2 regions of the Streptomyces sp. x-80 genome follow, and region 1 is predicted to be linked to the other one. Evidence: riboswitches for the same ligand, from Rfam matches in the RefSeq annotation. Region 1 holds a riboswitch; the other holds the start of a gene.
The links. Region 1 has a riboswitch for cobalamin ahead of metE (5-methyltetrahydropteroyltriglutamate--homocysteine S-methyltransferase). Riboswitches for the same ligand answer to the same signal wherever they lie in the genome.

Region 1 (9,753 bases):
CCGACCACATCGATCACACCGACCAGCCCGACCAGACCGATCAGGCAGGGCGTACGCGCAACTGATCGTGAGCCGACGACAGTAGCGAGCGGCGCCGGCTTCGCCACGGTGCGGGCACTCCACGACACCGGGTCAGCTCACGGCCGCCGCCAGGGGCGGACCACCGAACCGCCGGAAGGCCGCCGCAGGGCGAGGCCGGTGCGCACAGTGCGCACCGGCCTCGCCCCGGATCACGCGCGGTCAGTACACCGACGGCTCACGGCTCACGGCTCACAGCTCACCGCGGATCGTGCGCGCGGCGGCGACCAGGTTCTCCAGCGAGGCACGCGTCTCGGGCCAGCCACGGGTCTTGAGGCCACAGTCGGGGTTGACCCACAGCCGTTCCGCCGGCAGGGCCTCAAGTCCGGTGCGCAGCAGGGCGGTGGCCTCCTCGGCGCTCGGCACGCGCGGGGAGTGGATGTCGTACACGCCGGGGCCGGCCTCCCGCGGGTAGCCATGGGCCGCCAGCTCCCGGGCGACCTGCATATGGGACCGGGCGGCCTCCAGACTGATGACATCGGCGTCCAGATCGTCGATGGCCTCGACGATGTCACCGAACTCCGCGTAGCACATATGGGTGTGGATCTGGGTGGCCGGCCGCACCCCGCCGGTGGTGAGCCGGAAGGCTTCCGTGGCCCACCCCAGATAGGCGGACCGGTCGGCGGTGCGCAGCGGCAGGGTTTCGCGCAGGGCGGGCTCGTCCACCTGGATGACCGAAGTCCCCGCCGCCTCCAGGTCGTTCACCTCGTCGCGCAGCGCGAGGGCGACCTGGCGGGCGGTGTCGGCGAGGGGCTGGTCGTCGCGGACGAAGGACCAGGCGAGCATGGTGACGGGGCCCGTCAGCATGCCCTTGACCGGGCGGTCGGTGAGGGACTGGGCGTAGGTCGTCCAGCGCACCGTCATCGGCGCGGGGCGCGAGATGTCCCCGGCGAGGATCGGCGGCCGCACGTAGCGGGTGCCGTACGACTGGACCCAGCCGTGCTGGGTGGCGAGGTAGCCGGTGAGCTGTTCGGCGAAGTACTGGACCATGTCGTTGCGTTCGGCCTCGCCGTGCACCAGGACGTCCAGCCCGGCCTTCTCCTGGAAGGAGATCACCTCCCGGATCTCGGTCTTGATGCGCTCCTCGTACCCGGCGGTGTCGATGCGCCCGGCCCGCAGATCGCTGCGCGCGGTGCGCACTTCGGTGGTCTGCGGGAAGGAACCGATGGTGGTGGTCGGCAGCAGTGGCAGGCCGAGGTGGGCGCGCTGGGCGGCGGTCCGCTCGGCGTACGGCTGGGAGCGGCGCGCGTCGGCCTCGGTGACGGCCGCCGTGCGGGCCCGTACGGCCGGGTCCAGGGTGATCGGGGAGCCGGCCCGCGACGCCAGGTGGGCACGGTTGGCCGACAGTTCGGCGGCGATCGCGCCGGTGCCGCGCGCGAGGCCGTTGGCGAGCGTGACGATTTCGGCGGTCTTCTGCCGGGCGAAGGCGAGCCAGCGCACGATCTGCGGTGCGATGTCGTGTTCGGCGGTCGCGTCGAGCGGGACGTGCAGCAGGCTGCACGAGGCGGCCACGTCGACCCGGTCGGCCAGGCCCAGCAGGGTGCCGAGCACGGCCAGGGACTTCTCCAGGTCGTTGACCCAGATGTTGCGGCCGTTGACGACGCCGGCGACGAGGCGCTTGCCGGGCAGCCCGCCGACGGCGGCGAGCGCGTCGAGGTTGGCGGCGGCGGCCTCGGTGAAGTCCACCGCGAGCCCCTCCACCGGCGCCTTGGCCAGCACGGGCAGTGCGTCGCCGAGCCGGTCGAAGTAGGAGGCGACCAGCAGCTTCGGGCGGTCGGTGAGTGCGCCGAGGTAGCGATAGGCGCGCTCGGTGGCGTCCAGTTCGGCCGGGGTGCGGTCCTGGACGAGAGCCGGTTCGTCGAGTTGCACCCACTCGGCGCCCGCGGCGCGCAGGTCGGCGAGGACCTCGGCGTACACGGGCAGCAGCCGGTCGAGGAGGGTGAGCGGGTCGAAGCCGGCGGCCACACCGGGCGCGGGCTTGGCGAGCAGGAGGTAGGTGACGGGTCCGACGAGGACGGGCCGCGCGCTCAAGTCCAGGGCGAGGGCCTCCTTGAGCTCGGCCACCTGCTTGGACGAGTCGGCCGTGAACACCGTGCCCGGACCCAACTCCGGTACCAGATAGTGGTAGTTGGTGTCGAACCACTTGGTCATCTCCAGCGGCGCCACGTCCTGGGTGCCGCGGGCCATCGCGAAGTAGCCGTCCAGCGCGTCCGTTTCGACGGCGGCCCGGTGCCGCTCGGGGATCGCGCCGACCATGACGGTGGTGTCGAGGACATGGTCGTAGTACGAGAAGTCACCGGTCGGCACCTCGTGGACGCCGGCCCCGGCGAGCTGCCGCCAGTTGGCGCCGCGCAGTTCGGCGGCGGTGGCCTTGAGAGCGTCGGCGGTGACGCGGCCCTTCCAGTAGCCCTCGATCGCCTTCTTCAGTTCCCGGTTCTGACCCTGGCGGGGGTAGCCGTACACGGTGGCCCGTGCTGCCGCGGCTGCGGGCTTGGTGGTCACGGAGATCTCCTTCGCGAGATGAATCCCTGAGATCCCGGAGACGGGACGAGAGCGCGAAGGGGTGACAGACCGGACGCTCTGCGACCCTGCGCGGCATGGCACGGTCGTCCGCCTGGTATGTACGCCGACCCGCCCACGAGGTCACCGGGATGTCCGCGCACGAGGGGGTCGCACACGGGCAGCGGGCAGGTCTTCGGACTCGCGGGCACGTCCTCCCGAGGAGGACATCTACTGGCCGTCGCTTCCCAGGCCCGGACGGGCCCAGTGCGTGGTGACGGCGGTCGTTCCCGCTCACCGCTGCGGGGCAGTCCCGGATTCCCACCGGGTTCCCTCTTACGACGCATCCCGCCTGGCGGACGGGGCGAACCAGCTGCACCTGCCAGCCTACGTGGCCGTGCGCGGGCGCGTACGGCCACGTCCAGCATGCGGATGGTGAGGTGAGACACGTGACCGCGAGGCGTGAAACGGGCCGAGGGCGGGAATCGCCGCACCCGCCGCTCCCCTGTGGAGCCGTCCCGGGACCCTCGACAGGCCACGCCGTCCGGGCCCCGCCGCCCGGTGGTACCAGGTCCCTCAACTCCGGTCGTCCAGGGGGAGCCCCGGCCGGCCGGGGCCAGGCACGGACCGGGACGCGGCCCGGCCGCAGACGCGTGGTCCACGGGCGCCGCTGCCGCCGGAGCGGCGTTACCGCTCAGACGGTGACCAGGCGCGGGCGGGCCGGTCCGATCGGTGCGGACCGCCCGGCCGCTTGCCGAGTGACGGCGCGGGCCTGGCGACGAGGTGGGGCCGTGGACGTCGGGGAAAGCGGCGCTGATGCACCTGCTGGCCGCGTGGCGCGGTGATGGCCTGCCTTCCGTGGTGGATGTCAAGCCGGTGGTGGCCGACGGCAGTTCGTAGCCGTGGCCACAGGTGTTGGGGGTGTGCGGCTCGTGGTCGCGAGCCAGGGCCGTACGCACGGTCCTGGCAGGGAGCGAGCCGGGAACGCAGGAGGGTGTGGTCGTGATGTACACGGTGTCGGTGCGCCCGTGCCGGCGGATGCGGATGGTGCGGCACCTGGCGATCCGGGAGTGGTCGGCAGGGACCGGATCCCGTCGGCGGGCCGGTCCCGGCCGGGTTATTCGGTGATCTGGATGGCGCCGGACGGGCAGAGCATGCCTGCCTCCCGCGCGGCGGGCCGGCTGTCGTCGTCGGGGTCGGACTTGAGCACCGTGACCAGGCCGTCGTCGTCCTGGTCGAAGATCTCGGGTGCGGTCAGGGCGCAGAGGCCGGCCCCCACACAGACGTTCCGGTCGGCGGTCACTCGCATGGCCACTCCTTTCGCCGGGGTCACCAGGTGACCGGGAGTTCGTTGACGCCCTGGATCGTCGTGCCCGGTCGCAGCGTCAGCTGCTCGACGGGTACGGCCAGGCGCAACGTCGGAATGCGATCGAACAACGCGGTGATGATCACCTCAAGTTCCAGACGGGCCAGGTTCTGGCCGAGGCACTGGTGTACTCCGTAGCCGAAGGCGAGGTGGTGGCGGGCCGAGCGGTGCACGTCGAAGGTGTCCGGGTCCTCGAACACCGAGCCGTCGCGGTTGGCGATGGAGTTGGTGATGATCACGCCCTCACCGGCCCGGATGAGCTGCCCGTCGATCTCGATGTCGGCCAGGGCGACGCGGCCGCCCGCGATGTCGGCGATGGCGAGGTAACGGAGCAATTCCTCGACGGCGCCGGGTACGAGGCTGGGGTCGGCGCGCAGCGCGGCGTGCTGCTCGGGGTGGTCCAGCAGGGTGATCACGCTGAGCGAGGTCATCGAGGCCGTCGTCTCGTGGCCGGCGACGAGCAGCAGCAGCGCGGTCGAGACCAGTTCGTCGCGGTCGATCTCGCCGTTGGCCAGTTGCTCGGTGACCAGGCTGCCGAGCAGGCCCGAGCCGGGCTCTGCCTGGAGCTTGGTGATCAGCTCGTCCATGTAGTGCTCAAGGTCGTCGCGCGCGGCGACCGCACTTGCCACGTTCGTCGCCTGCACCAGCCGCCTGCTCGCGTCCTGGAAGAAGTCGTGGTCGTCGTAGGGCACGCCGAGCAGCCGGCAGATCACCATGGACGGCACCGGCAGTGCGAACCGGCTGACCAGGTCGGCGGGCGGACCCGCGGCGAGCAGCTCGTCGATGAAGCCGTGCACGATCCGCTCGATGTCCGTACGCATGCCCTTGATGCGCTTGACGGTGAACTCGCTGATCGTCATCCGCCGCTTGGCGTTGTGTTCCGGCGGGTCCAGGGAGATGAACCCCGGGCGCCGGTCCCGGAGGCCCTGGAAACGTGGCGAGGTGGCGGGGAAGTCGGCGTGGGTGCGGTCGGAGGACAGCCGGGGGTCGGCCAGCAGTTTGCGCGCCACCTCGTGCTTGGTCGCCACCCAGGCCAGGCGACCGTCGTAGAGGGTCACCTTCCGTAGTGAGTCCTGGTCGTCCCGGAGCCGGGCGTACCCGTCGGGCAGCTGGTAGGGGCAGGTGCGGTCGTTCGGGAAGGCGGGGGCGTCGTGCGTCTGGGGCGTCGTAACGGTCACGGTCATCGATCCCCTCATAGCCTTGCATTTAAAGAACGGTTAGTTCTCTAATTGAGAGGCTAGGGTGTTCCCGCAAGGAGCGCAACGCCCCCTCGGCAAACTCTCGGGAGTCACGCTGCCACCGAACGTCGACCAGACCGTCGAAGCGGCCGTTGACCACCGCAAAGGTCCGCGCCGCCGCGGTGAGGAGCTGGAAAACGCCATCCTGACGGCGGCGCTGGAGGAACTCACCGAAGTGGGTTATGCCGCGCTGACCATGGAACGGGTGGCCACCCGGGCCCGCACCAGCAAGGCCGCCCTCTATCGCCGTTGGCCCGGCCGCGCCGAACTGGTCGTGGACGCGTGCAAGCTGCGTCGCATCTCCGACGTCGACCTCCCCGACACCGGTGCGCTCCGCACGGACGTGATCGCCCTGCTGCGACAGGTGTCCGCGAAGATGGCCAGCCCGCTCGGGGGCATCCTGCGCGGCCTGCTCACCGAGATGACGCGCGATCCCGACTTCGCTCGGCTGATCCGGGAACAGGTCCACACCGTCGGTCCCGCGACGATCGGCGTCATCCTGGAGCGGGCCGTCGAGCGCGGTGAGGTCGAGCGCTGGATCCTGGATTCCCGGCGGGTCACGGTCGCGACCGACCTGCTGCGCAACGAGTTCCTGATGTTCGGCGCGCCCATCGAGGACGAGACCATCACCGACATCGTTGACGACGTGTACCTGCCACTGGTCCTGAGCCCGGCCCCGAAACCCGCGAGCGCCGCCGGTTCGGTCGGCAGCGCCGAGTAGCACCCTGCCGGCTGGGCGCGGCAGGGTGCCCGTGGCGCCGCTGCCGCGGCGGACGGGCTCCGTACCCCGGCCACCAGCGTCGTGGACGACACCGTGAGGTGGACGGCAACGCGGGAAGCTCACCGGCCGGCACCGGCCGGCTGTCCGTCCTTCAGCGCGTCCGTCCGCTGACGATAGACCGGAACGGCGGCACCTTCGTTCCCTGCCGCTGTTCCCTGCCCCTGTTCCCTGCCCGGTGGGTGGATCCGCGCTGTGACCGGCCCTCGGGGCACCGCGCCGGGAAGTCCCGGGCCTGAGGGCCGTGGCAGAGGAGTGTGGCGAATTCGATGTCGATGCCGATGGCGATAGCGACGTCGGTGCAGGACGCCCGGCCATGGCTCGTCGGCCCGCCTTCTCCGCGCCACCCCAGCACGATCCGCGACCGCTGAGCGAGCGCCAGAGCCGGAGTCCGGGCCAGGGCCAGGAGGGCCAGGGCCAGGTTCTGCGCCTGCGCCGTCGTACACCGACGCACACCGAGCCCTCAAGCACAGCCCGCCGGGCATCGGTTACCGGCAACGGCGGGACCTTTGGCCCAGGGCGACGACCCAGGACGACTCATACCCACGGGACCGCTGTCGGCCGCGCGCGTCAGACGCACGGAACCTGAACCGGCGGTCCACTCCGCCCCATCAGCATGCGCCCCATGTCAGACGCTCTGTCCCGTCCTGAGCCATTCACCTCGCAGACCGCCCCCGCGGCGCTTGACGACCTCCGAGCACGGCTGCGCGCGACACGCTGGCCGGACGCGCCCGAGGACGCCGGATGGTCGCTCGGGACCGACCTCGCCTACCTCCGCGAGCTGGTCGCCTCCTGGGCGGACGAGTTCGACTGGCCGGCGCAGGAGGCGGCGCTCGCCCGGCTCCCGCGCTTCCGTGTCCCGCTCGGCGGCCTCGGGATCCACTTCGTGCACGTCCGGGCCGCCGCGCCTGCCGGGCCCGTCCTGCCGCTGGTCCTCAGCCACGGCTGGCCGGACTCCTTCTGGCGCTACGCGAAGGTCATCCCGCTGCTCGCCGACCCCGGCGCGCACGGCGCCGACCCCGCCGACGCATTCGACGTGGTGGTGCCCGACATGCCGGGCGCCCGCGCGCGGCGGGCACTTCGCGCCCTTCGCGGAGCCCGAGCTCTACGCGAGGGAACTGCGGGCGTTCTTCCGCCCCTATCGGACCGCGGCGGCAGGCTGAGGGCCCCGCCGCGTACGGGCGCGGCCGGGCGGGACTCGTACAGTCCACAAACCCGTGTTCAGTCGTACGTGATGGAGCACGTTCGCTCGCGAGTACGTCGGTACTCGCCCGCACTCATGCGCACTCGTCCGCGCTCGGCCAGCATCCTGTCGATCTCCTGCCGGTGCTCGTGCACCACCAGGCCGCCGTCGACGCCAACCCCCGCCTGGTCGTCGCCGTGGTCGGCCGGCCGGTCGCCGGTAACCGCAACGACGGCAAGGCGTGGGAGCTGTCCGGCGCGGAGGCCGCCGTCGGCCGCACCACCGTGATCGTGGACGACGGCTACCGGGGGAGCGGTCAGGTCATGTCGCGCCGCCGCGAGAAAGGTCAGGCCCAGCACGGAAAAGGTCATTTACGGGCCCGCGCTTACTGGTCTCCCGTGTCAGCTGCTGGCGACGGCTCAAGGAACACCGGCCGTGACTCTCTTTCGCGCTCTACGCCTTCAAGAACGCCAGGATGTCGGGATTGAGGATATCCGGATGGGTCGACAACATGCCGTGGGGAAGCCCCTCGTAGCTCTTGAGGGTGCTGTGCTTCAGGAGCTTGGCCGACAGTGGCGCTGAATCCGGATACGGCACGATCTGATCGTCGGTGCCGTGGGCGACGAGGACCGGGACGTCGATCTTTTTGAGGTCCTCATTGAAGTCGGTCTCGGAGAACGCCTTGATGCATTCGTAATGGGCATTGGCCGCACCCATCATCCCCTGTCGCCACCAGCTGTCGATCAGCCCCTGCGAAACTTTCGCGCCGGGCCGGTTGAATCCGTAGAACGGACCCGTCGGCATGTCGATATAGAGCTGCGAGCGATTGGCGGCCAAGGTCGTGCGCATTTCGTCGAAGAATTCGATCGGCAGGCCGCCAGGGTTGATGGCCGACTTGACCATGATCGGGGGCACCGCGCTGATGAGCACCGCCTTCCCGACACGGCCGGGCTTGGCACGCGCCACATAGCGCGCGACCTCACCGCCGCCGGTCGAATGCCCGATGTGGAAGGCTCCTTGCAGGTCGAGTTCGTCGGTCAGTGCCGCCACATCGGCGGCATAGGTGTCCATCTCATGACCGGTCGCGGTCTGGGTGGAGCGCCCATGGCCACGTCGATCGTGGGCGATCACCCGGTAGCCATGCGCAAGGAAGAACAACATCTGATTGTCCCAGTCGTCGGCACTGAGCGGCCAGCCATGGTGGAAGACGATCGGCTGACCGTCGCGCGGACCCCAATCCTTGTAGAAGATTCTCGTGCCGTCGCTGGTGGTGACCGTGCTCATTGCTGATCCTTCCGAGTGAAGGGCTGAAGCGGTTGGGGTGCGCGACATTTGTTCAGTCGCAGCAGAGCAGACAGGGACGGGACCGGTGGGGCGACACCGACAATCCCGCATTCCGGAGGCTACGGGCCGACCCCATCGCCGGCCACGATACGCCCAAGTCCGGAATGGATCAGCTACTGCCGCCGACGGATCGTCGGCTTTTCGAGTGCTTCAGGAACAACTTCCGATAATTGATCGTCTGCGTTTCGGGTGACGTCTTCTTCGCTTGTGATCTCAAGCCGCACGGACGCCTCAAATTCGTCTCCGCTCCGCCTTCAGGCTCGGCCCGAGTCCAGGCAGTCCGGCCCCATGGGCCAACCGCCATCGAGTACGGACTCCCGCGGTCGCTCGATCAGCTGCTGTGGCAGCACGCCTTCGCCGGTCGGCTGCAACCCCTCGGCCTGGACGCGACCCACACCCGTCGACCACACCCTGCACCGGTCGACCTGGCGCCGACCACGACAACACCAAGCCCGCACCAGTCACCACACACGACGCGGACACACGACGCGGACACGCGACGGGGACACGCGACGGGGACACGCGACGGGGACACACGACGTGGGCGCAGATCGCGCTCCCCGGAATCAGGCCCCGGTGGCGTGCTGGCGGCCGGCCCGGCGGATCGTCGAGTTGACGGGCGCCTCCCGCCCGAGGTGCCCGGCGGCAACGGCCTTGGCTTGCGGTCTCTTCAAGTCTTCAGGTCTTCAGGACGCGGGCCAGGTGCCGTCGATCTGCCAACGCCGGAAGAGCGTGTACGTAACAGCGGCAACACCGCCTCCAGGCCAACCCACTGTTGGCCCATCGGTTCTCCGCGAGCACGTCGAGATCGTTCCACGACCTTGATCAACATCTCTGAACAGCGCACCGATGGCCCGTCCAGAGGGTCGCGTGACCCCGCGTCGCCGGACGCGCTGGGTCTGTCGTCCGGATCACAGGGGGAGTCCTGCGCGTTGCCGCCGACGGGAGTGAGGCGTTGGCGGCAACGTGCCCCCGGACCGGAGGCCAAGGCGGGCGTAGCAGGTACATTTCGCCAACTAGTACTTGTTTGCTACCTGGAGGACGGGTCATGGTCGAACGAACCCCGCATGTCACCTTTCAGCACGGCCAGTCGTTTCTCGCTGCGATCGCGGAGCGCTGGAACTACCAGATCCTGCGCGAGGTTTTCTTCGGTGTCCGTCGGTTCGGCGAACTCAAGCGCACCCTGGGAATTTCGGCGACCATGCTGACGACCCGGTTGAACGACCTCACCGAGCTGGGGCTGCTGGAGAAGCGGGCCTACCGGCCC
Region 2 (9,753 bases), on a different contig from region 1:
CGGTGGTCTCACCGGGGCGGGCGACCAGGGAGATGTCCCGCAGCACCGGCTGCTCGGCGCCCGGGAAGCGGAACTCGACGCCGCGCAGCTCCAGTTCGCCGTGGCGCCGCAGCTCGGTGACGGGGTGCTCGGGCGGGATGACGCTGGACTCGGTGGCCAGCACCTCCTGGATGCGCTCGGCGCAGACCTCGGCGCGCGGCAGCATCATCACCATGAACGTCGCCATCATGATCGACATGAAGATGTACATGAGATAGCTGAGGAAGGCGGTCAGCGCGCCGATCTGCATCGCGCCGCTGTCGATGCGCTGCCCGCCGAACCAGACGACGGCCACGCTGGAGAGGTTCACGATCAGCATGACCAGCGGGAACATCATCGACATCAGCCGGCCGGCGCGCACCGACACGTCGTACAGATCGGTGTTGGCCGCGCCGAACCGCTCGCGCTCGTGCCGGTCCCGGACGAAGGCGCGGATGACACGGATACCGGTGATCTGCTCGCGCAGCACGCGGTTGACGGTGTCGATGCGCTCCTGCACCCCGCGGAACAGCGGGCGCATCCGGCGCACGATCAGCGAGACGAGAATCCCGAGGACCGGGACGATGACCAGGAGGAGGCCGGAGAGCGGCACATCCTGGTTGAGCGCCATGACGACGCCGCCGACGCACATGATCGGCGCCGCGACCATCATCGTGAACGTCATCAGCACCAGCATCTGGACCTGCTGGACGTCATTGGTGGTGCGGGTGATCAGCGAGGGTGCGCCGAAGGTGCCCACTTCCCGGGCGGAGAAGGACTGCACCCGGTCGAAGACGGCGGCGCGGATGTCGCGGCCCAGTGCCATGGCCGTCCGGGCGCCGAAGAAGACGGCGCCGATGGCGCAGACGATCTGCAACAGGGTGACGGCGATCATGACGCCGCCCAGGCGGAAGATGTAGCCCGTATCGCCCTTGACGACTCCGCCGTCGATGATGTCTGCGTTCAGCGTGGGCAGGTAGAGAGTCGCCAGCGTCTGTATCAGCTGGAGCAGCACGATCAGGGATATCGAGCGCCTGTGGGGCCGCAGATGCGCCCGCGCGAGTTGGACCAACACCCGTCGAGCCTATGCGAACACTTGCCCACGGCAACCGAGTATCGCCATCGCCCCAGGAGGGCCCGGCAGACTTTGCCAGAACTTGCCCGGAACCGGTCCGGCCGTCGCGTACGCCATCATGGAGGCGGCAACGACGGGACGTCCCCGCCAACGGACGCCCGCACCGGACCTCCCACGACCGACACGATGAAGAGGCCGCCGTGACAACAACTGGCACCGTGCGCTACTGGGCCGCGGCCAAGGCCGCCGCCGGCACGGCAGAGGAACCGTACGCGGCGGTGACGCTCGCCGAGGCGCTGGACGCGGCGCGCGCCGCGCATACCGGGAACCCCGAGTTCGCCCGCGTCCTGCTGCGCTGCTCCTTCCTGGTGGACGGCGCTCCGGTCGGCACCCGCGACCATGCGACGGTGCCGCTGTCCCAGGGCGGCACCGTCGAGGTCCTGCCGCCCTTCGCGGGAGGGTGAGCACACGACCATGAGCGACCACCAGCCGCACCCGCCGCAGCACCCCGGCGGCCCCGCCGGGCACCCGCAGGAACCGCACGAGCCCTACCCGGCCCCCGCCCCGTATGCGCCCCCGCAGGACCCGTACGCGCAGCCGAACCCCTACGCCCAGCCGGGCGCCTACGCACCACAGGACCCGTACGCGGCACCCGCCCCGCACGACCCGCGGACGGCGGCGCACGACCCGCAGGCGCCGTACGGCGGTTCCTATGGGTCCCATGAGTCCCACGGGTCCCATGGGTCTTACGGTTCCCACGATTCCTACGGACAGCAGCAGACCGGTTCCTACGGGCAGCAGCAGGCGCAGCCGTACGCCCCGCACGACCCCTATATGCAGCAGCAGCCGCAGACACCGCAGCCCCAGCAGCACGCACAACAGCCGCAGCCCCAGCAGCAGCCGCAACAGCCGCAGTCCACGGTGTGGCCGGTGGCCGGCGGCCAGCAGGTTCAGCAGGGACAGCAGATCCAGCAAGGCCAGCAGATCCAGCAGGGCCAGCAGTACGGACACCCCGGGCAGCACCGCCGGCCCGGCAACGAGCAGCCCGGATACGACGCCTACGGCCGGCCGGCGGCGTCCGGGCAGGACGCGTACGGCTCACCGCAGCCGTCCGCCCACGCCGCCCCGCAGCCCCCGCCGGGCCAGCCCGCGTCGACCGGCCACACCCAGACCTGGAGCGCCCTGACCTGGGAGACCGGCGTCCAGCCACCGGTCCCGGCGGCGTCGGACGCCGAGGAGACCGCGTATCTCCCCGCCCAGCCCCCCACCCACCAGCAGGCCGCGCACCAGGCCGCGTTGCCGCCCGAGAAGCCGGCCGCCCGGCAGCACCCGTACCCCCGGCAGACCGGGCCCGCCGCCCCGGCCGGCGCCGCCGCGCCCGCCGCTTCCCCGGCGCCGGCCGCCGCCCCCGTCTCCACCGCGCACCTCGCGCCCAACCAGCGCGCCCGCGCCGAGGGCCGGTCGCCGATCATCCCGCCCGGACGGCAGCCGGCCCTGCTGACCGCGGGACTCGCCGTGCTGCTCGCGCTGACCGCGCTGGCCGGCCGGCCCGTGCTGGCCGTACCGGTGGTGCTGCTGCAAGCCGTCACCGCGGCGGGCTGGTTCCGGCTCAACGGCATGTGGCCCGCCCGCCAGGGCATCGCGCTCGCCTTCCTGGCGGGTCTGACCACCGATATCGCGCTGCTGGCCGCCGACCGCGACAGCGCGCCCCTGGTGGCCATCGGCACGCTCGGGGTGTGGTGCCTGTTCGTCCTCGTCCTCCAGCTGCGCAACCGCGGCAGCGCGGACGAGCGGATGTACGCGCTGACCGCGGGCCTGGCCTCGACCGCCCTCGCGGTGCTCGCCGCCGGCCAGCTCGCCGCCGCCCCGCACGCGGTGGTGGTCGGTGCCGTCGCGGTGGCCGTGGCCACGCTCGCCCGCGCGCTGCCGCTGCGGTCCGCCGCCGCTGTCGCCCTCCCCCTGGCGGTCGCCACCGGCGCCGGTGCCGCGGCCGGTCTGCTGACCGATCTCGGGGCCGCCGGCGCCCTGCTGGGCCTGGCCGCCGGGGGCTGCGCCCTGATCGGCCTGCGGGTGGCCAGCTACGACTACCCGTCCCGCTTCGTCCATCTGACGGCCGGGGTGGCGCTGCCCCTCGCGCTCGCCGCCCCCGCCGTGTACGTCCTGGGCCGCGCGCTGGTCTGAGGGCCGTCGGCGGCCGGCGGGCACCGCCCCCGGCCGCCGGGCACGCACGGGATCGCTCCTTCCGGCGGCCGACGGCCGCGGTCGCCGGAGCCGGTCGTCTAGGCTCGCCGATGCGCAGGCGGGGGCCTGTGCGGAAGAGAACGCCGGATCTCCGGCTCATGTGTGGGGGAAGTGGTCCGATGCGTGCACTACGGGTGCTGCTGTTCGTTGTCGTCATCTTCGGCGCGCTGTTCGTCGGCGCCGACCGCCTCGCGGTCAACTTCGCCGAGAACAAGGCCGCGGACAAGATCCGCAGCAGCCAGGGGCTCGACGAGCCGCCGAACGTCACCATCAAGGGCTTCCCGTTCCTGACCCAGGTCGCCGGCCGCACCCTGGAAGAAGTGGACGCCGACCTCGGCGGCATCCAGGCCCGCGCCGAAGGCCGCGCACTGCGGCTGGACCAGCTGACCGCCGAGTTCCGCGATGTGGAACTGACCAGCGACTACACCTCCATCAAGAGCGCCGCACGGGCCACCGGCGACGCCCGGATCACCTACGCCGACCTGACCAAGGCCGCCGGCGGCGGCGTCACGGTCTCCTACGGCGGGGAGAAGAACGGCAGCAGCCAGGTCAAGATCTCGCCGAAGGTCGCGATCCTCAGCTCGCTGGAGGTGACCGGCACGATCTCCGCCGTCAACGGCAACACGGTCCGGCTGCGGGTCGACAAGATCCCGACGGTGTGTGCCGCGCTCCCGGGCTGCGCGGCGAAGGTGCGGGCCCAGACGGACCACGACTGGAAGCTGGACCAGCTGCCCCGCAACCTCAAGCTGGAGCGGGTGGTGACCTCGCCGGACGGCATAGCGATCAGCGCCTCCGGCCGGGACGTCGCGCTCCCCGGCAGCTGACCCGGCCCCCGCGGACCGGCCGACGGGCCCGCCGACCCGCCGGCCCGTCCACCCGCTGAGACGCCGCAGTCCGTCCACCAGACCTCTCCCCGGCACACCGGCGCCGGACGGCCGCGCGGGGCGGCCCGGCACCCCCGCGCATCCCACATCGCGGACAATCGCATCTCGTCATCCGACACACCGGTGACATGCCCCGCTTCCCGTCCCTACGATCGGTGGCATGCAGAGCTCTTTGAGCGGTCTCCGTCCGCGGGGACAGGCGGTACTCACGAAGCGCCGGGCAGTCGACCTGTGCCGCATCGCCGCCATGCTCTGTCGCTCTGTCTGACAGGCCCCTTCCGCTCCCGTCTGCACGGTCCCTGCCACAGCGGCCTCCCCGTAACCCTCGTACGTCCGCGCGCGCCGCCGCGCGCCTTCGGCCTCCCCGGACACGTTCCGGGAACCCTGGGCGCGCACCCGGCGTACCCGCGTGCACCACCGCAACCGCCCCGCAACGCCCGGAGGAGAAGAACATGAGCCGTAGCGACGTCCTGGTGGACGCCGACTGGGTCGAGGCCCACATCGACGACCCCAAGGTGGTCATCGTCGAGGTAGACGAGGACACCTCCGCGTACGAGAAGAACCACATCAAGAACGCGATCCGCATCGACTGGCAGAAGGACCTCCAGGACCCGGTGCGCCGCGACTTCGTCGACCAGGCGGGCTTCGAGGCGCTGCTCTCGGCGCGGGGCATCGCCAACGACGACACCGTCATCCTCTACGGCGGCAACAACAACTGGTTCGCGTCCTACGCCTACTGGTACTTCAAGCTCTACGGCCACGACAGCGTGAAGCTGCTCGACGGCGGCCGCAAGAAGTGGGAGCTGGACTCGCGCGACCTGGTCGCGGCCGTGCCCACCCGCACCGCGACCACCTACCGGGCGAAGGCGCAGGACGTCTCCATCCGTGCCTTCCGCGACGAGGTCCTCGCCGCCGGCGGCGCCACGAACCTGGTGGACGTCCGCGGCCCCGACGAGTTCAGCGGCAAGCTGCTCGCCCCGGCGCACCTCCCGCAGGAGCAGTCGCAGCGCCCCGGCCACGTGCCCGGCGCCCGCAACATCCCGTGGTCGAAGAACGCGAACGACGACGGCACCTTCAAGTCGGACGACGAACTGACGGCGCTCTACGAGAACGAGGCCGTCGACCTGGCCAAGGACACCATCGCGTACTGCCGCATCGGGGAGCGCTCCGCGCTCACCTGGTTCGTGCTGCACGAGCTGCTCGGCCAGTCCAATGTCAAGAACTACGACGGTTCCTGGACCGAGTACGGCTCGCTGGTCGGTGTCCCGATCGAGCTCGGTGCCGCCAAGTAAGCAAGCTTCTCCCCGAATCCCTCAAGGAAGTACCTATGTGTGGAGCACAGCCCGGCGGCCCGGACGCCTCGACCATCAAGCCCGGTGAGACGACGATCCAGGGCAGCGTGACCCGCGACGGCCAGCCCGTCACCGGTTACGTCCGCCTGCTGGACAGCACCGGCGAGTTCACCGCCGAGGTCCCCACCTCGGCGACCGGACAGTTCCGCTTCTACGCGGCCGAGGGCACCTGGACGCTGCGCGCGCTCGTCCCGGGCGGCACCGCGGATCGCACCGTCGTCGCCCAGCGGGGCGGCCTGGCGGAGGTCGCCATCGCCGTCTGACGGCGCCGGTCACGGACCTCGCCCGCTGACGGAGGGCCGCACCCCAGGGGTTTGGACGCCTTGGCCGGGGTGCGGCCCTCCGCGCTGCGCGGCCCCGCCCGGCGGGCCCGCCGGAACCGGTCGCACACCGGCGTCCGTCCGGGCTTCTCTCCCGCCCCGCGCGGACTTACCGTGGACTTATGTACGCGCACCGTCGGCTGCCCGCGCAACGGCGTCATCGCAGGTATTTCGTCATGATGGCCGTGTGCATCACGCTGTTCGTCCTGGCGTGGAGCGTGGTCCGGCTCTGGTCGGTGCCGGCGGCGGTGGGCATGTGCGTGGTCGCCATGGTCATCCCACCCATCGCGGCGATCATCGGCAATCGCAGGGAGCCGGATGAGCGCTGGTGGGACGAGTCCGGCGACCCGGAGTCCGACCGCTGGTGGCGCGAGCTCGACGAACAGGACGACAAGCACTCGCAGTAGAGCGGCCGCCCCGGTGACGGGGCGCGCCGCAGTACCCGCGGGCGCTCAGTACACGAGTGCCTGGACGCCCTCCGGCATGATCTCGCTGACGAAGAGCTGGGCCCCGGCGATACCCGCCCCGTCGATCAGGTCCTGCTGCTCGACACCGCGGCGCGCGGCGCACTGCGTGCAGACGGTGATCGCACCGCCGCCCGCGAGGATCCCGTCGATCAGCTCCGGCAGGGGCGCCGCGTGCGGCAGCTCGAACTCGGCCGCCCGCCCCGGCAGCGCGAACCACACCGACTCCCCGGTCAGCCACAACGACACCTCGACACCGCTGGCCACCGCCACGGCCGCCACCGTGAACGCCTGCGAGCACCGCTCGGGCGCGTCGGCGCCCGCCGTCACCTTGATCACGAGCTTCTTCGCCATGGGGCAAGAGTAGGGCCGCCGCCGGGGACGGACCTCACAGTGCCGCCGGTGGCACCGCCGACTAGACTCGCTTCCGGTCCCGTAACACCTCACTCCGTCCTGGGAGCGCGCTCGTGCTTGAGGCAGTCTTCACCACCCTGCTCGTCCTGGTCGCCGTCGGCGTCGTCGCCTTCGCGGGTCTGACCTGGAAGAAGCTGTACCAGGGCCAGCGCTGAGAACCCCCTCCTCCCTCTCTACAGATCGCCTGAGCTCATGATCGAGATCCCGTCCGACCTGAACCCGGCCCTGGTGCCGCTCGCCTTCCTCCTCGGCAACTGGGAGGGCGCGGGCGTCGCGGACTTCCCGGGCGCCGAGAAGTGCAACTTCGGGCAGGAGGTCACCTTCACCCACGACGGCCGTGACTTCCTCGAATACACCTCGCACAGCTGGGTGCTCGACGGCGAGGGCAAGAAGGTCCGCCCGCTGGAGACCGAGAGCGGCTACTGGCGGGTCGGCGCGGACCGCAAGGTCGAGGTCGTGATGGTCCGCGACCAGGGCGTGGTGGAGATCTGGTACGGCGAGCTCGCCGACCGGAAGCCGCAGATCGACCTGGCCACCGACGCCGTCGCGCGCACCGTGGCCGCCGGCCCGTACAGCGGCGGCAAGCGGCTCTACGGCTATGTCAACGGCGACCTGATGTGGGTCGGTGAGAAGGCCACCCCCGAGGTGGCGCTGCGCCCCTACATGTCCGCGCATCTGAAGAAGGTCGTCGACCCCAGCGAATGGGCCAAGGACCTCAAGGACCTGCCCGACGACGGGATCGCCTTCTTCCGGTAGGCCGTCCGGCGGACCGGCCGGGCGCATCCCGCCCGGCGACCGGTCCGTGCCGCACCACCGCACAACTTCATACGCGCCCCGCGGGGGAAGTCCGGTGAGAGTCCGGCGCTGACCCGCAACGGTAAGCGGAACACCCTTCCGTGAGCCCGATCACCCGTGGCGGCGCCAGCTCCAGACAACTCGCCGTGGACTGCGAGGGGACGCCTCCGCCGCCACGGGCGCCGGGCCGTGTCTTCCTCCGTTCGGACACGGTCCGACGGAAGGCACCCCCCGTGGCGACCACCGCCCAGGCCGCGCCCCGCGCCCCGGCCCCGCACGACGGGCCGGCGCCACCGCCGCGGCGCCTGCCCGTACCGCCGCTGGTGGCCGCCCTCTCCGTGGTGCTGCTCGGTTCCCTGCTGTGCGGGATCGGCCTCGGCTCGGCCGGGGTGAGCTGGTCGCAGGTGGTGCGCTATCTGGGCGCCGGGCTGACCGGCGGCACCATCCGCCCCGACGAGGTCGCCACCTACACCATCGTGTGGGAGCTGCGCTTCCCACGGGCCGTACTGGCCGCCGTCGTCGGCGCCGGGCTCTCCGCCGTCGGCGTCGCCGTCCAGGCGCTGGTGCGCAACGCGCTCGCCGATCCCTTCGTGCTCGGCATCTCCTCCGGCGCCGCGGTCGGCGCCAACGCCGTGCTGCTCTTCGGCGCGCTGGGCGCGCTCGGGGTCTGGGCGCTGTCGGTGTCCGCGTTCGTCTCCGCGCTGCTCGCGATGGCCCTGGTCTACGCGGCGGCCCGCACCGCCCACGGGCTCACCCCGCTGCGGCTGGTGCTGACCGGCACCGCGATGTACTACGGCTTCTCCGCGATCACCACCCTGATGGTGTTCACCGCCGACCGCGGCGAGGCGGCCCGCTCGGCGATGATGTGGCTGCTCGGCAGCCTGAGCGGGGCCGGCTGGGGTTCGGTGCCGATCGCCGCGGCCGCGGTCCTGGCGGCACTGGCCCATCTGCTGCTCTCCGCGGGCCGGCTCAACGCGCTGGCCATGGGCGACGAGACGGCCGCCGCCCTCGGGATCGACGCCGAGCGGCTGCGCCGCGAACTGTTCGTGGTCGCCGCCGCCGTCACCGGCGCCGTGGTCGCGGTCAGCGGTGCGATCGGCTTCGTCGGCCTGATGGTGCCGCATGTGACGCGGATGCTGGTCGGCGCCGACCACCGGCGGGTGCTGGCCGTCGCGCCGCTGCTGGGCGCGGTGCTGCTGGTGTGGGTGGATCTGCTCTCGCGGGTGGTGCTGGCGCCCGTGGAACTGCCGGTCGGCGTGGTCACCGCCGTCATCGGGGTGCCCTGTTTCGTGCTGCTGATGCGGCGGCGCGGCTACACCTTCGGAGGCGGCGCCTGATGCGGATCGACATCACGGACCTGTCGGTGGAGGTGGCCGGCCACCGGCTGGTCCACGACATCGCCCTGACGGCGGAGAGCGGCCGCCTCGTCGGACTCGTCGGGCCGAACGGCAGCGGCAAGTCGACCCTGCTGCGCTGCGTCTACCGCGCGCTGCGCCCGGTCGTCGGCACGGTACGGCTGGACGGTACGGATCTGCACGCCATGGACGCCCGGGAGGGCGCCCGGCTGCTGGCCGCGCTGCCCCAGGAGGCGAGCACCGAGTTCGACTTCACGGTGGCCGAGGTCGTCGCGATGGGCCGGCTGCCGCATCAGCGCGGCTCGGGCCGGGCGAGCGCCGCCGACACCGAGGTGTGTACGCGCGCACTGGCCCGGGTCGGCGCGGACCATCTGGCCGGACGCGGCTTTCTGAGCCTGTCCGGCGGGGAGAAGCAGCGGGTGCTGATCGCCCGCGCACTGGCCCAGGAACCGAAGGTGCTGGTCCTCGACGAGCCGACCAACCACCTGGACATCGCCCAGCAGCTGGAGGTGCTGGCCCTGGTACGGGACAGCCGGCTGACGGTGCTGACCGCGCTGCACGACCTCAACCTGGCCGCCGTGCACTGCGACGAGCTGTACGTCATCGCGGGCGGCCGGATCGTCGCCGCCGGGGCGCCGCACGACGTGCTCACCCCGGACCTGCTGGCCGAGGTCTTCGGCGTGCGCGCGCACCGCGTACGGCACCCCGAATCCGGCGCGGTCCAGCTGCTGTTCGACCGGCTGGCCCCGGCCGACGCCCCGTCGGACGCCCCCGCCGACGGCGCCCCCGTCACCGCCCCGACCGCACCGTGAGGACCCGCTCCATGCTCCCGGCC

Region 2: linked by a shared signal. The riboswitch ahead of ACLJWH_RS38465 (FecCD family ABC transporter permease) and the one ahead of metE (5-methyltetrahydropteroyltriglutamate--homocysteine S-methyltransferase) in region 1 are both predicted to bind cobalamin.

What each region holds. Positions count from the first base shown of each region.
Region 1 is NZ_JAJPWM010000026.1:39,392-49,144, forward strand. It holds gene metE (5-methyltetrahydropteroyltriglutamate--homocysteine S-methyltransferase) at 271-2,580, opposite strand; cobalamin riboswitch at 2,747-2,966, opposite strand; gene ACLJWH_RS36385 (ferredoxin) at 3,695-3,886, opposite strand; gene ACLJWH_RS36390 (cytochrome P450) at 3,907-5,127, opposite strand; gene ACLJWH_RS36395 (TetR/AcrR family transcriptional regulator) at 5,186-5,902, shown strand; partial or broken gene ACLJWH_RS36400 (epoxide hydrolase family protein) at 6,585-7,019, shown strand; partial or broken gene ACLJWH_RS36405 (IS5/IS1182 family transposase) at 7,295-7,528, shown strand; gene ACLJWH_RS36410 (alpha/beta fold hydrolase) at 7,596-8,426, opposite strand; gene ACLJWH_RS36415 (winged helix-turn-helix transcriptional regulator) at 9,535-9,753, shown strand, end outside.
Region 2 is NZ_JAJPWM010000032.1:7,837-17,589, forward strand. It holds gene ACLJWH_RS38420 (ABC transporter ATP-binding protein) at 1-1,093, opposite strand, end outside; gene ACLJWH_RS38425 (MoaD/ThiS family protein) at 1,312-1,557, shown strand; gene ACLJWH_RS38430 (hypothetical protein) at 1,928-3,274, shown strand; gene ACLJWH_RS38435 (DUF2993 domain-containing protein) at 3,454-4,158, shown strand; gene ACLJWH_RS38440 (sulfurtransferase) at 4,671-5,510, shown strand; gene ACLJWH_RS38445 (DUF1416 domain-containing protein) at 5,546-5,833, shown strand; gene ACLJWH_RS38450 (DUF3099 domain-containing protein) at 6,013-6,297, shown strand; gene ACLJWH_RS38455 (DsrE family protein) at 6,343-6,708, opposite strand; gene ACLJWH_RS38460 (FABP family protein) at 6,961-7,524, shown strand; cobalamin riboswitch at 7,575-7,701, shown strand; gene ACLJWH_RS38465 (FecCD family ABC transporter permease) at 7,797-8,900, shown strand; gene ACLJWH_RS38470 (ABC transporter ATP-binding protein) at 8,900-9,730, shown strand; gene ACLJWH_RS38475 (ABC transporter substrate-binding protein) at 9,742-9,753, shown strand, end outside.